One region of the Cryobacterium sp. M91 genome, then DNA from elsewhere that is predicted to be linked to it. Evidence: predicted binding sites of a transcription regulator. Region 1 holds the regulator's gene; the other holds the start of a gene.

The links. Region 1 encodes HrcA, which represses chaperone genes, less so after heat shock. Its sites were predicted from a motif close to TTNGCACTCGNNNNNNNCGAGTGCNAA; they were not measured.
Region 2: groES (co-chaperone GroES) is a predicted target of HrcA. The motif match lies at 4,898-4,924, and genes of this name have one in related genera.

The regions. Positions count from the first base shown of each region.
Region 1 is NZ_PJJT01000088.1:98,676-106,214, forward strand. It holds gene CXY80_RS13775 (PhoH family protein) at 1-665, opposite strand, end outside; gene CXY80_RS13780 (HIT domain-containing protein) at 721-1,098, opposite strand; gene CXY80_RS13785 (16S rRNA (uracil(1498)-N(3))-methyltransferase) at 1,150-1,890, opposite strand; gene dnaJ (molecular chaperone DnaJ) at 1,892-2,995, opposite strand; gene hrcA (heat-inducible transcriptional repressor HrcA) at 3,095-4,114, opposite strand; gene CXY80_RS13800 (DUF4870 domain-containing protein) at 4,353-4,826, shown strand; gene CXY80_RS13805 (DUF4870 domain-containing protein) at 4,998-5,405, shown strand; gene hemW (radical SAM family heme chaperone HemW) at 5,415-6,638, opposite strand; gene CXY80_RS13815 (DUF1990 family protein) at 6,659-7,309, opposite strand; gene lepA (translation elongation factor 4) at 7,315-7,539, opposite strand, start outside.
Region 2 is NZ_PJJT01000082.1:43,322-50,860, forward strand. It holds gene CXY80_RS08365 (carboxyl transferase domain-containing protein) at 1-365, shown strand, start outside; gene tsaB (tRNA (adenosine(37)-N6)-threonylcarbamoyltransferase complex dimerization subunit type 1 TsaB) at 453-1,088, shown strand; gene rimI (ribosomal protein S18-alanine N-acetyltransferase) at 1,085-1,606, shown strand; gene tsaD (tRNA (adenosine(37)-N6)-threonylcarbamoyltransferase complex transferase subunit TsaD) at 1,612-2,697, shown strand; gene CXY80_RS08385 (DUF4190 domain-containing protein) at 2,779-3,231, shown strand; gene CXY80_RS08390 (hypothetical protein) at 3,262-3,669, shown strand; gene CXY80_RS08395 (class I SAM-dependent methyltransferase) at 3,666-4,871, opposite strand; gene groES (co-chaperone GroES) at 4,996-5,292, shown strand; gene rarD (EamA family transporter RarD) at 5,414-6,358, shown strand; gene CXY80_RS08410 (hypothetical protein) at 6,447-7,154, shown strand; gene CXY80_RS08415 (ABC transporter substrate-binding protein) at 7,282-7,539, shown strand, end outside.

The DNA.
Region 1 (7,539 bases):
GCTTCGTCGAGCACGACGAAGCTTGCGTTCAGGGTGCGACCGCGCATGTAGGCGAGCGGGGCGACCTCGATAGTGCCGGCCGCGAGCAATTTGGGGATCAGTTCGGGGTCAAGCATTTCGCCGAGCGCGTCGTAGAGCGGCCGCAGGTAGGGATCGATCTTGTCCGTGAGCGTGCCGGGCAGAAAGCCGAGCCGTTCTCCGGCCTCCACTGCCGGGCGGGTCAGGATGATGCGCTCAACCTCTTTGTTCTGCAGGGCACGCACCGCCTTCGCCATGGCGAGGTAGGTCTTGCCGGTTCCGGCCGGTCCGATGCCGAACACGATCGTGTTGTCGTCGATCGCGTCGATGTACTCTTTCTGGCCGATCGATTTGGCCCGAATACTCTTGCCACGGGCGGTCAGAATTGGGGCGCCGAGCTGGGCGGATGGGCTCACGGAACTGTCGGCAGCCAGCATCCGTGACGCGGTGGCCACCTCGGTCTCGCCGAGGTCGTGGCCGGTGCGCAGGGCCAGCTGCAGCTCCTCGATCAAGCGACGCACGGCCTCGACGTCGTCGGCCGAGCCGCCGAGCGTCACGTCGTTGCCGCGCACGTGCACGTCGACCTTCGGGTAGGCGGCCTCGATGGTGTTCAGGTAGCGGTCTTCGGGGCCGAGCAAGCGCACCATGGCGACGCCGTCAACGGTGAAGCGCAGCTCCCTGTTGGAGTCAGCTTTAGAAGAATCAGAGGGCGCCAAGCGAGTCCTCCCCCAGCTGATCAGACGCTTCGGGGCTGCCGAGCACGTGCGCGTGCACGTGGAAGACGGTCTGGCCGGCAGCCGCCCCGGTGTTGAACACCAGACGGAACTGTCCGTTGGTGCGTTCGGCCGCGATCTGCTCGGCCACGGCGACGAGTTCGGCGAGCAGGGTGGGATTGCCGGCGGCGAGCTCGACCACGTTTTGATACTGAGGGTCTTTCGTGGTGACGACAACGTGCACCGGGGCTTTGGGTGCAATGTCGAGGAAAGCGATAATGCGCTCGGTTTCGGCCACGATCGTCGCCGGAATCTCACGCGCGATGATGCGGCTGAAAATGGTCGGTTGGGCGACGGAAGAAGACATACCTCTATCTTAAGCGGCGCTATCAGCGGCACGCACTACCAACGGCACGCTCTACCAGCGACCCAAAGTTGCATTGAGGATTGCGAGGGCGGCTGGCCCCGCGGTCGATGTGCGCAGCACGGTGTCGCCGAGGCGTACCTGGCTCGCGCCGGTCTGCTCAAGCAGGAGCAGTTCGGCCGGCGATATTCCGCCCTCGGGGCCGACGACGAGCAGAATGTCGCGGTCGTCGGTGGGGACGGCCACCTCGGTGAGGCGACCGGTTGCGGTCGGGTCGAGCAGCAGCATCCGTGTCGTGGCGGCCAAAACGGCCAGCTGCTTGGTGCTGGTCAGCTGGGCGACATCGGGCAGCCAAGCCCGGATCGACTGTTTGCTGGCCTCACGCAGGATGCTGCTCCAGCGTTCGTGGCCTTTGGCGATCTTCGCGCCCTCCCACTTGGTGATGGAGCGGGCTGCGGACCACGGGATGACGCCGTCGACGCCGAGTTCGGTGGCGGCCTGAATGGCCAGTTCGTCCCGGTCACCCTTGGCGAGGGCCTGCACCAAGCGGATGCGCGGCGTCGCCGCCGCAGTCTCGCTCGCGTCATCGACGCGCAGGGTCAACTGCAAAGCGTCCGCCGTCAGCACGGCTCCCTCCAGCAGCAACCCGGCCCCATTACCGAGGCGGAGCCGGTCCCCGGGGCGCACCCGGCTCACCGTGACCGCGTGCCGCGCCTCGTCGCCGTCCACGGTGACCACCTGCCCCGGGCGGCACTGCGCCGCCCGGAGCGTTTCTTGCAGGTAGAAATGTGCCACGTCAGCCGAGGAACCGGTCGCGCAGCTTCGCGAACAAGCCCTGCTGGTACTGGCTCAGGGTCGGCGCCGGAGCCGCGTAGCGGGCTGCGAACTGTTCGATCAGGTCGCGTTCCTTGTGGTCGAGCTTGGTCGGGGTGAGCACGTGGATGCCGACCTTGAGGTCGCCGCGGCCACTGCCGCGCAGCTTAGTGATGCCTCGATCCTTGATCGTGAGTACCTCGGAGCTCTGCGATCCGGGGCGAATCTCTACCTCGATGTCGCCGTCGAGAGCCTTGACGGTCACGGTGGTGCCGAGAATCGCACTGGTCATCGGCACGTCGAGCGAGCACATTAGGTCGTCGCCGTCACGGCTGAACACGTCGTGATGGCGCACCTTCATCTCCAGGTACAGGTCCCCATTGGGACCGGCAGCCGGGCCGGCTTCGCCGCTGCCGGGCATCTGCAGGCGCAGGCCGGTGTCGACGCCGGCCGGAATATCGACCGGAACGGTGCGGCGGGCGCGAATGCGGCCCTGACCGGAGCAGGTCATGCACGGGGTGGCGATGATGGTGCCGTAACCGCGGCAGGAACCGCACGGGCTGGACGTCATCACGTTCCCGAGCAGGGAGCGCACGGCGCGCTGGATGCTGCCCGTGCCGTGGCAGATGTCGCAGGTGATCGGCGCGGTGCCGGGCGCGCAACAGGAGCCCTTGCAGGTCTCACAGACGATCGCCGTGTCGACCTCCAGGTCGCGGTGCGTGCCGAAGATGACCTCGTCGAGGTCGAGGTCGACTCGAATCAGAGCGTCCTGGCCGCGTTCGCGGCGCGAGCGCGGACCACGGCTGCTCCCGCCGCCGCCGAAGAAGGTCTCGAAGATGTCGCCGAAGTTGCCGAAGTTCTGCCCGTCGAAGCCGCCGTTCTGGCCGCCGCCCTGGTCATACTTCTGGCGCTGCTTGGCGTCGCTCAGCACGTCATAGGCGTGTGTGATGCTCTTGAACCGTTCGGATGCTTCGGCGCCGGGGTTCACGTCGGGGTGCAGCTCGCGGGCGAGGCGACGGTACGCCTTCTTGATTTGGTCGGTGGTTGCGTCGCGGTCAACGCCAAGCGCTTCGTAATGGTCAGCCAAAGGTGGCTCTCCTTGATTTTTTTATGATGGTTGTTCGAAATGGCACAGAGCCTAAATGGCACAGAGTCGAAATGGCACAGAGCCTAAATGGTACAGATTTCAGGTCTCGCCGAGCAGGCGGGAGAGGTACCGGGCGACGGCGCGTACGGCCGCCATATTGTTGGAATAGTCCATGCGGGTCGGCCCGAGCACGCCCAGCCGGGCCAGGTTGCCGCCTGCGGTATAGCCGCTGGTCAGCACGCTCGCTTCCGGTAGGCCGAAGGCCGCATTCTCCCGGCCGATACTCACCGAAACGCCGTGCTGGTCGGTCTCCATCTCGCCGAACAGCCGCAGCAGCACGACCTGTTCTTCGATGGCTTCGAGTACCGGATAGATGCTGCCGGAGAAGTCGTCTTCGGTGCGCACCAGGTTTGCGGCCCCGGCCATGACGAGCTTCTCCTGACGGTTGGCCCCGACCTGGTCGGCGACGGTGCGCGTGATCAGGTCGACGATCGGCTGCAGCGCCGGCGATCCCGGCCAGACGCTCACGGCGAGGGCAACGCTCGCCTCGGCCATGCCCAGTCCAACGACCGTGACGTTGAGTCGGGCGCGCAGTTCGCCGAGCGTCTGCTCGTCGAATGCTCGCGGCAGGTCGATGACTCGCTGCTCGACCCCGCCGGAATCGGTGATCAGCACCGACAGGATGCGCGTCTCGGTCAGCGGCACTAACTCGATGTGCCGAACCCTGGCGCGGGACAGCGAGGGGTATTGCACGAGCGCGACCTGGTGGGTGAGCTGCGAGAGCAAACGCACGCTGCGCACGAGCACCTCGTCGAGGTCGGCGGAGTGACCCAGGAAAGTTTCAATGGCCTGACGCTGGGCCGGGGTCAGCGGACGCAGGTCGGCCAGGTGGTCGACGAAGACCCGGTACCCCTTATCCGTCGGGATGCGCCCCGAGGAGGTGTGCGGCGCCGCGATGAGCTCTTCTTCTTCGAGCAGGGCCATGTCGTTGCGAATGGTCGCGGCGGAAACACCGAAGGAATGCCGGTCGACGATGGATTTGGAGCCGACGGGTTCGCGGGACGCGACGTAGTCCTGCACGATGACGCGCAGCACATCGAGCCCACGGTCGGAAACCATTTCGCCCGCCTTCCTCTTTTTCCGGTCCAGCTTCAATTAAGCGGATGCCCCGGGTCGGCGCGCGTCAAGCGCACCGGAACGCAGGTTTGCCGGCACGTCGTTGGCACTCGCATCCACTGACTGCCAATACTATCGCGACCGGCCGTGTTCCGGCTGAGCGCACCCATTGCCAGTATCGCGAACCGAGCGTTTAATTACCGCTATACGCTCCCCCCGGAGTTCAGTGAAAGGCACGATCATGAGCGATCCACAGGCACAACCTCCCGGTGATTCCAACTACCGTGACCCTAATGCTGGGCAGCCGCCGTATGGCCAGCAGCCCGGTACGGGCAGCCCATACGGCACCCCTACAGCCGCAGCCCCACTCTCGGAGGCCGACGACCGACAATGGGCCTCGTTTGCGCACCTCGGCGGCATCCTGAGCTTTCTTCCGTCGCTGATCATTTGGCTGGTCTTCAAGGACCGCGGCCGCCTCACCAATACCGAAGCGAAGGAGGCGCTCAACTTTCAGATCACCCTCGTGATCGGATACGTCGCGATAAATGTCGTCTCGTCCATCCTGGCGATCGTCACCTTCGGAATCGGCGGCCTGCTCATCGGCCTGACCTGGCTGCTCTGGGTGGCCGGAGTCATCTTTTCGATCATTGGGTTTCTGAAGGCCAAGGACGGCCAGAACTACCGGTATCCGGTCGCGATTCGCCTGATCAAGTAGCGCGCGGCCCGGTCCAATACGCATCTCGGACGGTTAGTCTGGAGGGGTCTGGCCTGGCTTGTCCGACCCCACACAGTGCTATTGCACGCAGTGGTTCTTCCCTGGATGTCGTCGGCAACCCATCGCCAGATCCACCGCGACCAAACCGACCACGCTCGAACAGGAGACCGCATGTCCGAGAACGATTCACGCACAAATCCGTATGAATCCACCCCGCCGCAAAACCCGTACGCGCAGAGCGTCCCGCCGGCGCCGATGAGTCCGGCCGACGAGAAGATGTGGGCGACCCTGATTCACGTCGGCGGTATCCTCTTCGCCTTTGTTCCCGCACTCATCGGCTATCTCGTGCTGCGCGATCGTGGGCCGTTCATTCGTGCCCACAGTGCGACGGCTTTGAACTTTCAGATCACCCTGATGATCGTTTATGTGGTGGGCACCGCGTTGACGGCAATCCTGATCGGCTACCTGATTGTGCCGGTGGCCTGGGTGCTCGGCATCATCTTCTCGATCCTCGCCGCACTCGCGGCCAACCGCGGCCAAGGGTATTCCTACCCGCTGACCATCAGATTTTTCAGCTAGCGCACGCTCTTAGTCGCTCAGCCGACGCACCACGGCGTCGGCCAGAAGCCGTCCGCGCAGGGTCAGTTCAATGGTCCCGGCGAGGGCAGCTTTGGCGTTGACGAGCTCATCGGCGATCAGGCCGGCCACCTCTCGGCGTCCGTCCGCGGACAGCGATGCGACCGGGATACCGGTGCGGATGCGGCTCTGCAACAGGATGCGCTCGAGTTCGCGGGTGGGCGCATCGAGCGTTTCGCGACCGGCGGCCGGGGACAGGCCGCCGAGCATCCGCTCTGAATAGGCTGCGGGATGTTTGACGTTCCACCAGCGCACCCCGCCGATGTGGCTGTGGGCGCCGGGGCCGATGCCCCACCAGTCCTGGCCGGTCCAGTAGGCGAGGTTGTGGCGGGAGCGGTGCGCGTCGCTCGTAGCCCAGTTGCTGACCTCGTACCAGTCATAGCCGGCGGCGGCAAGCAGTTCGTCGGCGAGTTCATAGAAGTCGGCCTGTTGGTCGTCGTCGGTCGGGGCGATCTCGCCGCGGCGAATCTGCCGCGCGAGTTTGGTGCCGTCTTCGACGATAAGCGAATAGGCGCTGAGGTGGTCTGGGTGCAGGCTGAGCGCCTGTTCGAGGCTGGTGCGCCAGTCGGCGAGCGACTCTCCCGGCGTGCCGTAGATGAGGTCGAGGCTCACGTCGAGGCCGGCAGCGCGGGCCCATTCCACCACGAGGGGCACCCGCTCCGGGTCGTGGGTGCGTTCCAGGGTCGCCAGCACGTGCGGCACGGCGGACTGCATGCCGAAGGAAACCCGGGTGAATCCGGCCTCCGCGAGGGCGCCGAGGTAGGCGGCATCGACCGAGTCGGGGTTCGCCTCGGTGGTTACTTCGGCGTCGTCGGTCAAGCCCCACTGGTCGCGCACGGCGCCGAGCATTTTCGCCAGGTCGGTGACCGGCAGCAGCGTGGGTGTGCCTCCCCCGAAGAACACCGTTGCCACCGGGCGTTCGGGCACGCCCGATGCAGTGAGGATGCGCCCAGCGGCCTCAACCTCGAGCACCGCTTGGCTGGCGTAGTCGCTCTGCTTGACGCCGCGCAGTTCGGTCGCGGTATAGGTGTTGAAATCGCAGTAGCCGCAGCGCACCCGGCAGAACGGCACGTGCAGGTAGACGCCGAAATCGCGTTCAGCGGCGTTGACGGCTGCCGAGGCCGGCAAAAGGCCGTCGTCGGGTGCCGGGTCGCCGATGGGGTGGGGTCCGGCCATGGGTGGTGCTCCAGTACGTTCTATTTGATCGCACCCGCGGGGTGCAAAGCCCGCAGATACAACTTGGTGAATTTGGCCTGCTGAAAGCGCAGCACCGGCCAGGCCAGTCGGTAATACCAGGTGCTCGGCCGCGAAAAGGAGCGGATCGTCAACCAAACCGAGTCGTCCTCGCGGTGCTCGACGATGAAGGATTCCTCACCACTCTCCGGGTGGCCGGCCAGGGTGCCGTAGGCGAACCCGATGCGCGCGGCCTCGTCGATCACGTAGACGACCCGCACCGGCGCGGTCAAGCCGATCGGTCCAACCCGCATCTTGAGTGTGGCCGTCATACCGTTCGCAATATACGGGGTGCCATCCTCAGCGAAGGTCGCTTCATTGACCGGATGCTGCTGCCCGACCGCCGGCGTGCCGTCGGGTTGAAAGGTCACCGGGGTGTACTGCACGCCGGTTCCGTTTTCGAGGTCGGTCACCTCCATGCCGCTGCCGCGCTGGATTCCCCACGTCATCAGCAACTTGGTCGCGGCTTCAAAGCGTTCCGGCGAACTGCCGAGCCTGACGCTCTGCTCCATCGGCCGGTAGCCCTTGGGCGGATAGCTCATCAGGTCGGGCGCTAGCGTACCGCCGATGGCAGCGTAGCTGACGGCGGCATCGGTGAAGGTGGCCCTGCGCATCCGCTTTACTTCTTGTCTTTGGTCTCGATGTCGCCGCTGAGCGCGGCGATGAAGGCTTCCTGGGGAACTTCGACCCGGCCGACCATCTTCATGCGTTTCTTGCCCTCTTTCTGCTTCTCCAGCAGCTTGCGCTTGCGCGAGATGTCACCGCCGTAGCATTTGGCCAGCACGTCTTTGCGCATCGCCGAGATGCTCTCGCGGGCGATGATGTGCGCGCCGATCGCGGCCTG
Region 2 (7,539 bases), on a different contig from region 1:
CCGTGCTGCTCGGACAGGGTGCCGGCGGCGGGGCGCTCGCGCTGCTGCCCGCCGACCGTACGATCGCCGCCCAGCACTCCTGGCTGTCGCCGCTTCCTCCCGAAGGGGCAAGTGCCATCGTGCACCACAACACCGAGTTCGCACCGGCCATGTCGGAGGCTCAGGGCGTGAACGTGGCCTCGCTGTACGCCAATCGGATCGTCGACCACATCGTGGACGAGCGCCCCGACGCCGCCGACGAGGGACGGGCGTTCTGCCAGCGGCTGGCTGAAGCCATCGAATACGAGCTGTCCACGCTGTCCACGGTGCCCGTTGACGAGCTACTTCCGCGTCGCTTGGCCCGCTACCGTTCCCTCGGTCGCTGACTCTCGTCCTTTCGACGGATGATTTGACCCTCCAGCCGCAGCGGCCGACGCGCGCAGCGCCTGCCGCATCAAAGCTAGGCTGAGCGGGTGCTACTTGCCATCGATACCTCTGCCGGCACGAGTGTCGCCGTGGTCGACCTTGACCGCGGGATAATCGCCGAACGCGGCGAGGCTGACACCATGCGCCATGCCGAAATCGTCGGCCCGTTCATTCTCGACTGCCTCCTTGACGCGAAGATCACCCCGGCGGATCTCTCCGGCGTGGTCGGCGGCATGGGCCCGGGCCCGTTCACCGGCCTGCGCGTCGGCATCGCCTCGGCGCGCGTGTTCGCCCTCGGCGCCGGCAAGCCGCTCGTGCCGGTGATCAGCCACGACGCCATCGCCTACGGCCACTACCGTCGCGGCCACACCGGCCCGCTCGTCGTCGTCACCGACGCTCGCCGCCGCGAAATCTACTGGAGTGCTTACAGCGAAGCGGATGCCGTCGGCCTGCCCGTGCGCGTCGGCCTACCCGGACTCGCCAAACCGGCCGAACTCGACGAGCCCGCCTGGCAGCACGCGCTCTGGCCGCGCCTCGACGCCGCCACGGTGTCGGCCGGGGAACTCGGTCTGGTCGCCGAACTCAACTATGCCCATCGGCGCCCGTTCGCCGCGAACGAGCCGCTGTACCTGCGCTCACCCGACGTCACGCTCTCGAATGGACCCAAGCGGGTCAGCCGATGACGTGGCAGCTGCGCCGTGCGCACGAGGCAGACCTCGCGGCGATCATGCACCTCGAAACCAGTATCTTTGAAAACGATGCCTGGTCACAGCCGATGATGGCCCGGGATCTCGGCGACCCCGCCTGCTATTACCTTGTTGCTTTTCCCCCGGACGACCCGGATAATATCGAGGCCTACGCCGGACTGCTCGCCCCGCAGGGAGCCAGCGAGGGCGACATTCAGACCATCGCCGTCGCCGACTCGGCCCGCGGCCACGGCCTCGGACGCACCTTAATGCAGGCCCTCATCTCCGAGGCCCGCAAACGCGGCGCCCGGCTGGTGTTTCTCGAAGTGCGCGCCGACAACCCCAGCGCCCAGCGTCTCTACGATCGGCTCGGATTCGTGGAGGTCGGCGTGCGCCGCGGCTACTACCAGCCCGACAACGTCGACGCCATCGTCATGCGCCTGAATATTCCAGAATTGGAATCTATGCTCACCGCCCCAGAATCAGCCGTGCCCACCTCCGCGGAGAATCCGTGACCACCATGAACCGCACCGCCCTAAATCGATCAGAACCGCTCGTACTCGGCATCGAAACCTCCTGCGACGAGACCGGCATCGGCATCGTGCGCGGAACCACCCTGCTCTCCAACACCATCGCGAGCTCGATGGACGAACACGCCCGCTACGGCGGCGTCGTGCCCGAAATTGCCGCGCGAGCCCACCTCGATGAGCTCGTGCCGGCCATTGACGCGGCCGTCGCCGAGGCCGGCATTCGCTTGAGTGATCTCGATGCCATCGCCGTCACCTGCGGTCCGGGGCTCTCCGGAGCTCTCATGGTCGGGGTCGGCGCCGCCAAGGCGCTCGCCGTCGCTCTCGACAAACCGATTTACGCGGTCAACCACCTGGTCGGCCACGTCGGCGCCGACCTGCTGCGCGGCGCTTCCAATACCAACGACACCGAGCCACTCGAGTACCCGACGATCGCGCTGCTCGTGTCGGGCGGGCACACCTCGCTGCTGCTTGTGCGTGACCTGGTCAGCGACGTCGAGCTGCTCGGTGAGACCATCGACGACGCCGCCGGGGAGGCCTTCGACAAGGTCGCCCGGCTGCTCTCGCTGCCCTACCCCGGCGGGCCGCAGATCGACCGGGTCGCAGTCCTCGGCAACCCGAAGGCCATCCGCTTTCCGCGCGGACTCAGCCAGCCCAAGGACATGGCCGCGCACCGCTACGACTTCTCCTTCTCTGGCCTCAAGACCTCGGTCGCCCGCTTCGTCGAACAGCGCCAGGACGCCGGCGAGCCCGTGCCGACAGCCGACGTCGCGGCGAGCTTTCGCGAGGCGGTGGTCGACATTCTGCTCACCAAAGCTCTCGCTGCGTGCGCCGACCACGACGTGCCGCGGCTGCTGCTCGGCGGCGGCGTCATCGCCAACGCTCGACTGCGCCAGGTCGCCACCGAGAGAACGGATGCTGCCGGCGTTGTCCTGCGCATCCCGCCGCTCTCGCTCTGCACCGACAACGGCGCCATGATCGCCGCCCTCGGCGCGCAACTCATCATGGCCGGGCATGGGCCCTCGACCCTCGAATTCGGCGCCGATTCCACCCTGCCGGTCGGGCAGATCCAGGTTTGAGCAACGCCCAGTCGCCGGGTACCCGCTAACGGGATAATCTGGCAGGGCGAGCACCGAACGAAATTATGAAGGAGACCGCAGATGTCTGATCCCACCCAGCCCCCCGTCGAACCGACGAACAGCGGCCCGACGAACTCGAATCCGGCCGGTGCCAGCGTGCCCCCCGCCGCGCCCGCCTATCCAAGCTATCCGGCGGCGGGTACGCAGCCCCCCGCTTACGGCCAGGCTCCCGCGTATGGCCAGAATCCCGCGACCGGTCAGAACCCGTATGGCCAGCAGAACCCGCAGGACAAGTACAACGTTCTGTCGATCATCTCCCTCGTCACGTCGATCCTCGCGATCTCGATCGTGGGCATCATCACCGGCCACATCGCCCTGAGCCAGATCAAGAAGACCGGCGAAAAGGGCTACGGCGTCGCCCTCGGTGGTCTGATTGTCGGCTACCTCGGGTTCGTCGTGGGAATTTTGGTGCTCATTGGTTCCATCGGGCTGCTCGTCGGAATCGCCAACAGTGGTGTGAGCGAGCCCTACTAACCCCACCCGGTTCGCAGCACGAGGACAGCAATGAGTACACCGCACCAGGATTCCGACACGCATCGGGATTACACCCGTGACCCCGCGCCCCCGGGCGGCCAGCTCAGCTGGGAATCGACCGTCACTGCGCCCACCGAGTTCGTGCCGTACACGTACACCGAGGCGGAGGTGCGGCGCATCACCGGCCGTCGCCGACTCTCGGTCGCCTCCGTCGTCTGCGGGTTCATCGGGCTCGCGCTCGGCGTACTCGGAGTGTTCGGCCTGCCGGTCGCGCTCGTTGCGATCGTCCTCGCCTTGATTGCGCGCACCACCGAGCATCGGGCGCGTGCCCTCTGGAGCAGCGGCCTGGCGAGCGGCATCGTCGGGATTCTGCTCGCGGCTGGCTGGTTCGTCTACATCAGCCAGACCGTGCTGCCCCTGCTGGAGGCCGACCGTTAGCGCACGCGCTCCACGAGCAGCGCGACCCGATGTCCGGCCACCCGGGTCAAGATCAGCGTCGCGACTTCCGGCCCCTTGAGCTTCAACCGGGTGCGCAGCGTCGCGGGATCAACGTCGACGCCGCGCTTCTTGATCTCGAGCGTTCCGATGCGGCGCTCGAGCAGCGCGAGCCGCAGCTTCTTCTCGTCGAACGACAGCGTTTCGAGCACCCGAAAGGCGGTTGCGAACGGCGTCGGCGTCAGCGTGTCGTTGGTCAGGTAGGCGATTCCCTCGCTCAGCATGCTGGCCTTCATCGAGCGGGCCAGATCGCCGATCAGTCGCGCCCGAATGACCGCGCCGTCGGGTTCGTAGACGTAGTGACCGAGTTCGCCGACCGGCTCGTCTTCGCTGTCGGCATCGTTGCTCAGCTCCTGCACGCCATCCCGGGTCAGCAGCAACGCCGATCGACGGATGCCCGGGCGGGCGAGAGCGCCGAACCACAGTCCCATCTCCACCAGCTGGCCATCCACCGACACCCACTGGGCCTCCGCGTCGACCGGAATCTGGTCGCGATCATGGCCGGGACCGAGCTTCATGCCGAGCGGCAGCGTCGTTGCCAGCAGGTAGGCGAAGTCGAGGGGGGGGGAGTAATCTTCGGAGCGGGTGAGTCGCTTGGTGTTGCTGTGTCCGCCCGTGCGCCGGGCTGGATCGAGCCAGACCGCGTCGAAATCGGTCAGATCAACCGTCTCGGCGTCGGCCTGCAACGCGGAGGCATTGGGGAACGGGGCCAGGTTGTAGCTCGCAACCGTGGCCGTGACCTCGTCGGCGTCGACGGCCACGACCGGTAGATCCATCGCGGCGAGGGCCATCGCGTCGCCGCCGATGCCGCAGCCGAGGTCGGCGACCCGCGGCGCGCGGCCGAGGGCGGCTCCAAGCCCGGCGAATCGCCCGGCGTGCAGTGCGGCAACCCGCAACCGAGTCGCCTGTTCCAGACCGGCCTCGGTGAACAGCATCCGCTCGGCAAATTCTCCGAACTTGGCCACGGCTTTCGCCCGCAGTCGCGACTGGCTCAACACGGCCGACACGAGCCCGGGGGCGTGCCCGGCCTTGCGCAGCTCGCTCACGAGCTTCAGCACATCACCGTTTGCCTCGTAGGGCGGCAGGGAATCCAGCAGCCGTAAACTCGCGGGGGAGAGCAGCTCAACGAGCTCGGTTCGATCCATTCTGTAACGGTACCAAACGGCCCGATCTGGCACTCACGTTGCGCGAGTGCCAGCATCCCCCCTAAACTTCACTTGGCACTCTCGCTGTGAGTCTGCTAACCCAAGTCTTAGAAAGAGGTCAACCGTGTCGGTCTCCATCAAGCCGCTCGAGGATCGCATCGTCATCAAGCAGGTCGACGCAGAGCAGACCACCGCATCAGGTCTGGTCATTCCTGACACCGCGAAGGAAAAGCCCCAGGAGGGCGAAGTTGTTGCAGTCGGCCCCGGCCGCATTGACGACAACGGCAACCGCGTTCCCCTCGACATCGCCGTCGGCGACAAGGTCATCTACTCCAAGTACGGCGGAACCGAGGTCAAGTTCGGCGGCGATGACCTTCTGGTCCTCTCCGCTCGCGACGTCCTCGCTGTGGTCGTGCGCTAAGTAGGTTTCATCACTACCTAGCCTTCAGACTGAAATTGGTCTTTAGACTGAAACTCCCGGATGGCCTGGCCATTCGGGAGTTTTTGTTTGCGCAGTTAGTGTCTCGGTAGGGAGAATATTTATGACGGATGCCGCCGCACCGGCCGATTCGGCCGCTCGCGCCACCCACCGCACCGGCCTCGTCTTCGGCGGCCTGGCCTATGGCCTCTGGGGCGTGCTGCCGCTCTACTTTCTGCTACTCATCCCCTCCGGCGCCTTCGAAATCGTGGCCTGGCGGGTGCTGTTCTCCCTCGTTTTCTGCGCCCTGATCATTACCGTGACCCGCACCTGGACCGTGCTCGGGCGTGCGTTCAAGCAGCCGCGTCTGGTTTGGACCATGGGCCTGGCCGGTGCGTTCATCTTCGTCAACTGGCAGACCTACGTGATCGCCGCGACCACCGGGCACGTCGTCGAAGCAGCCCTCGGCTACTTCATCAACCCGATCGTCACGGTGCTTCTGGGCGTCTTCGTGCTGCGCGAACGGTTGCGCCGCCTGCAGTGGGTGGCCATCGGCATCAGTTTTATCGCCGTGATCGTGCTGGCGGTCGGCTACGGCTCGCTGCCGTGGATCTCGCTCATCCTCGCGTTCTCCTTCGGCTTCTACGGGCTGATCAAGAAGCGCGTCGGCCCGAACGTCGACGCCGTCACCGGCCTCACCCTCGAAACGGCCTGGCTGGCCCCGGTCGCCATCATTCAGCTTCTGGTCGTTTCCGGCATGTCCGGCCTCACCTTCGGCACCGTCTCCGGCTGGCACACGGCTGGTCTGCTCGCGGCCGGGGTCATTACCGCTGTTCCCCTGCTGCTCTTCGCCGCCGCCGCCCGGCGCCTGCCGCTGACGGTACTCGGACTCATTCAGTTCGTCGCGCCGGTCATTCAATTTCTCGTCGGCGTAGTCCTTCTGAAAGAGGCGATGCCGCTCGAACGCTGGGCCGGATTCGCCCTGGTCTGGGTGGCCTTGATCATACTGATGGTCGATATGGTCGCCTCCGGCCGCGGACCCCGTCGCAGCTCGCTTGAGCCTGCCTAATACCGTCCGACTTGGCTCCGAACCCCCGTCCGGCCCAGCCGATACGCTGAACCGACACGTCACCTCAGCTCGTACCAAAGGATTTTAGATGCCCCGTCGCACGCTCACCGTCGTCGTTCTGCTCGGCGCCCTGGCCCTCACCGGCTGCACCAGCACGACCCCGGCCGCGCCGAGCACGACCCCGGCCGCGGTCGTCACGGCCGCTCCGAGCGGTGACGGAACCTTGAGCATCGGCACCCTCTTTCCCACCACCGGGGACAATGCTGCGAGCGGCGCAGCGCAGGTGGCAGGCACCGAGCTCGCCCTGCGCGACATCCTGGCCGAGCAGGCGACGCCGACGCAGCCGATCCAACTCGTGCATCGCAACTCGGCCGGTGACCTCGCCGCCGCCTACGCCGACCTCGCCGCTCGCGGCGTTGACCTGGTCTTGTGGGACGCGACGACCGCGCTGCCAGCGGATGCGCACAGCTCCGTTGGCAGCGCCGCTCTGGTATCACTGGGTGACTTCGCCAACGGTGGCACACCGCTCGCCGCAGACGAGACATTCACCGCGCATCTGAAGACCGCCGACCCGGGACTAAACGCCACCGCTGGCGGCGCGGAGGCCTACGACGGCCTGATCACGGCTGCCCTGGCCGCCGTGATCACCGGGGACGACGGCGGCGCATCGCTCGATGCCGGCTGGCCGCAGGTGATTTCGGGAACGGCCGTCTGCCTCTCCTGGGGCGAGTGCGTGTATGCGCTGGGGCAGGAGCAAACCATTGATTATCAGGGTGTGACCGGTCGCCGTTCGTAACGATTTGATCGCTTTACCCGGTTGTAACACGCACAGGTAGGTTTCTGTGCCGTTGATTGCCTAATCTGTCACCACGGCAGTCAATCGGCTGACCAGACTTACCTCTCGTTATCTATCAAGGAGCAACATGAGCGTATTCGCGAAGGCCTCCGCCTCCCGCTCCGTTCGTACCCTCGTTACCGGTGTCGCGCTCGTCGGCGTGAGCGCACTTCTGCTCACCGGCTGCAGCAACGACGCTGTTACGGCACCCAGTGATTCTGCGGCGCCGTCTGCGGATGCCGCAGACTTCAATACGGTTGAGGCCGGTGACCGCGACCTGACGCTGAAGATCGGCACCGCCCTTCCGCAGAGTGGTGGACTGGCGTTCCTCGGCCCGCCCGAAGAA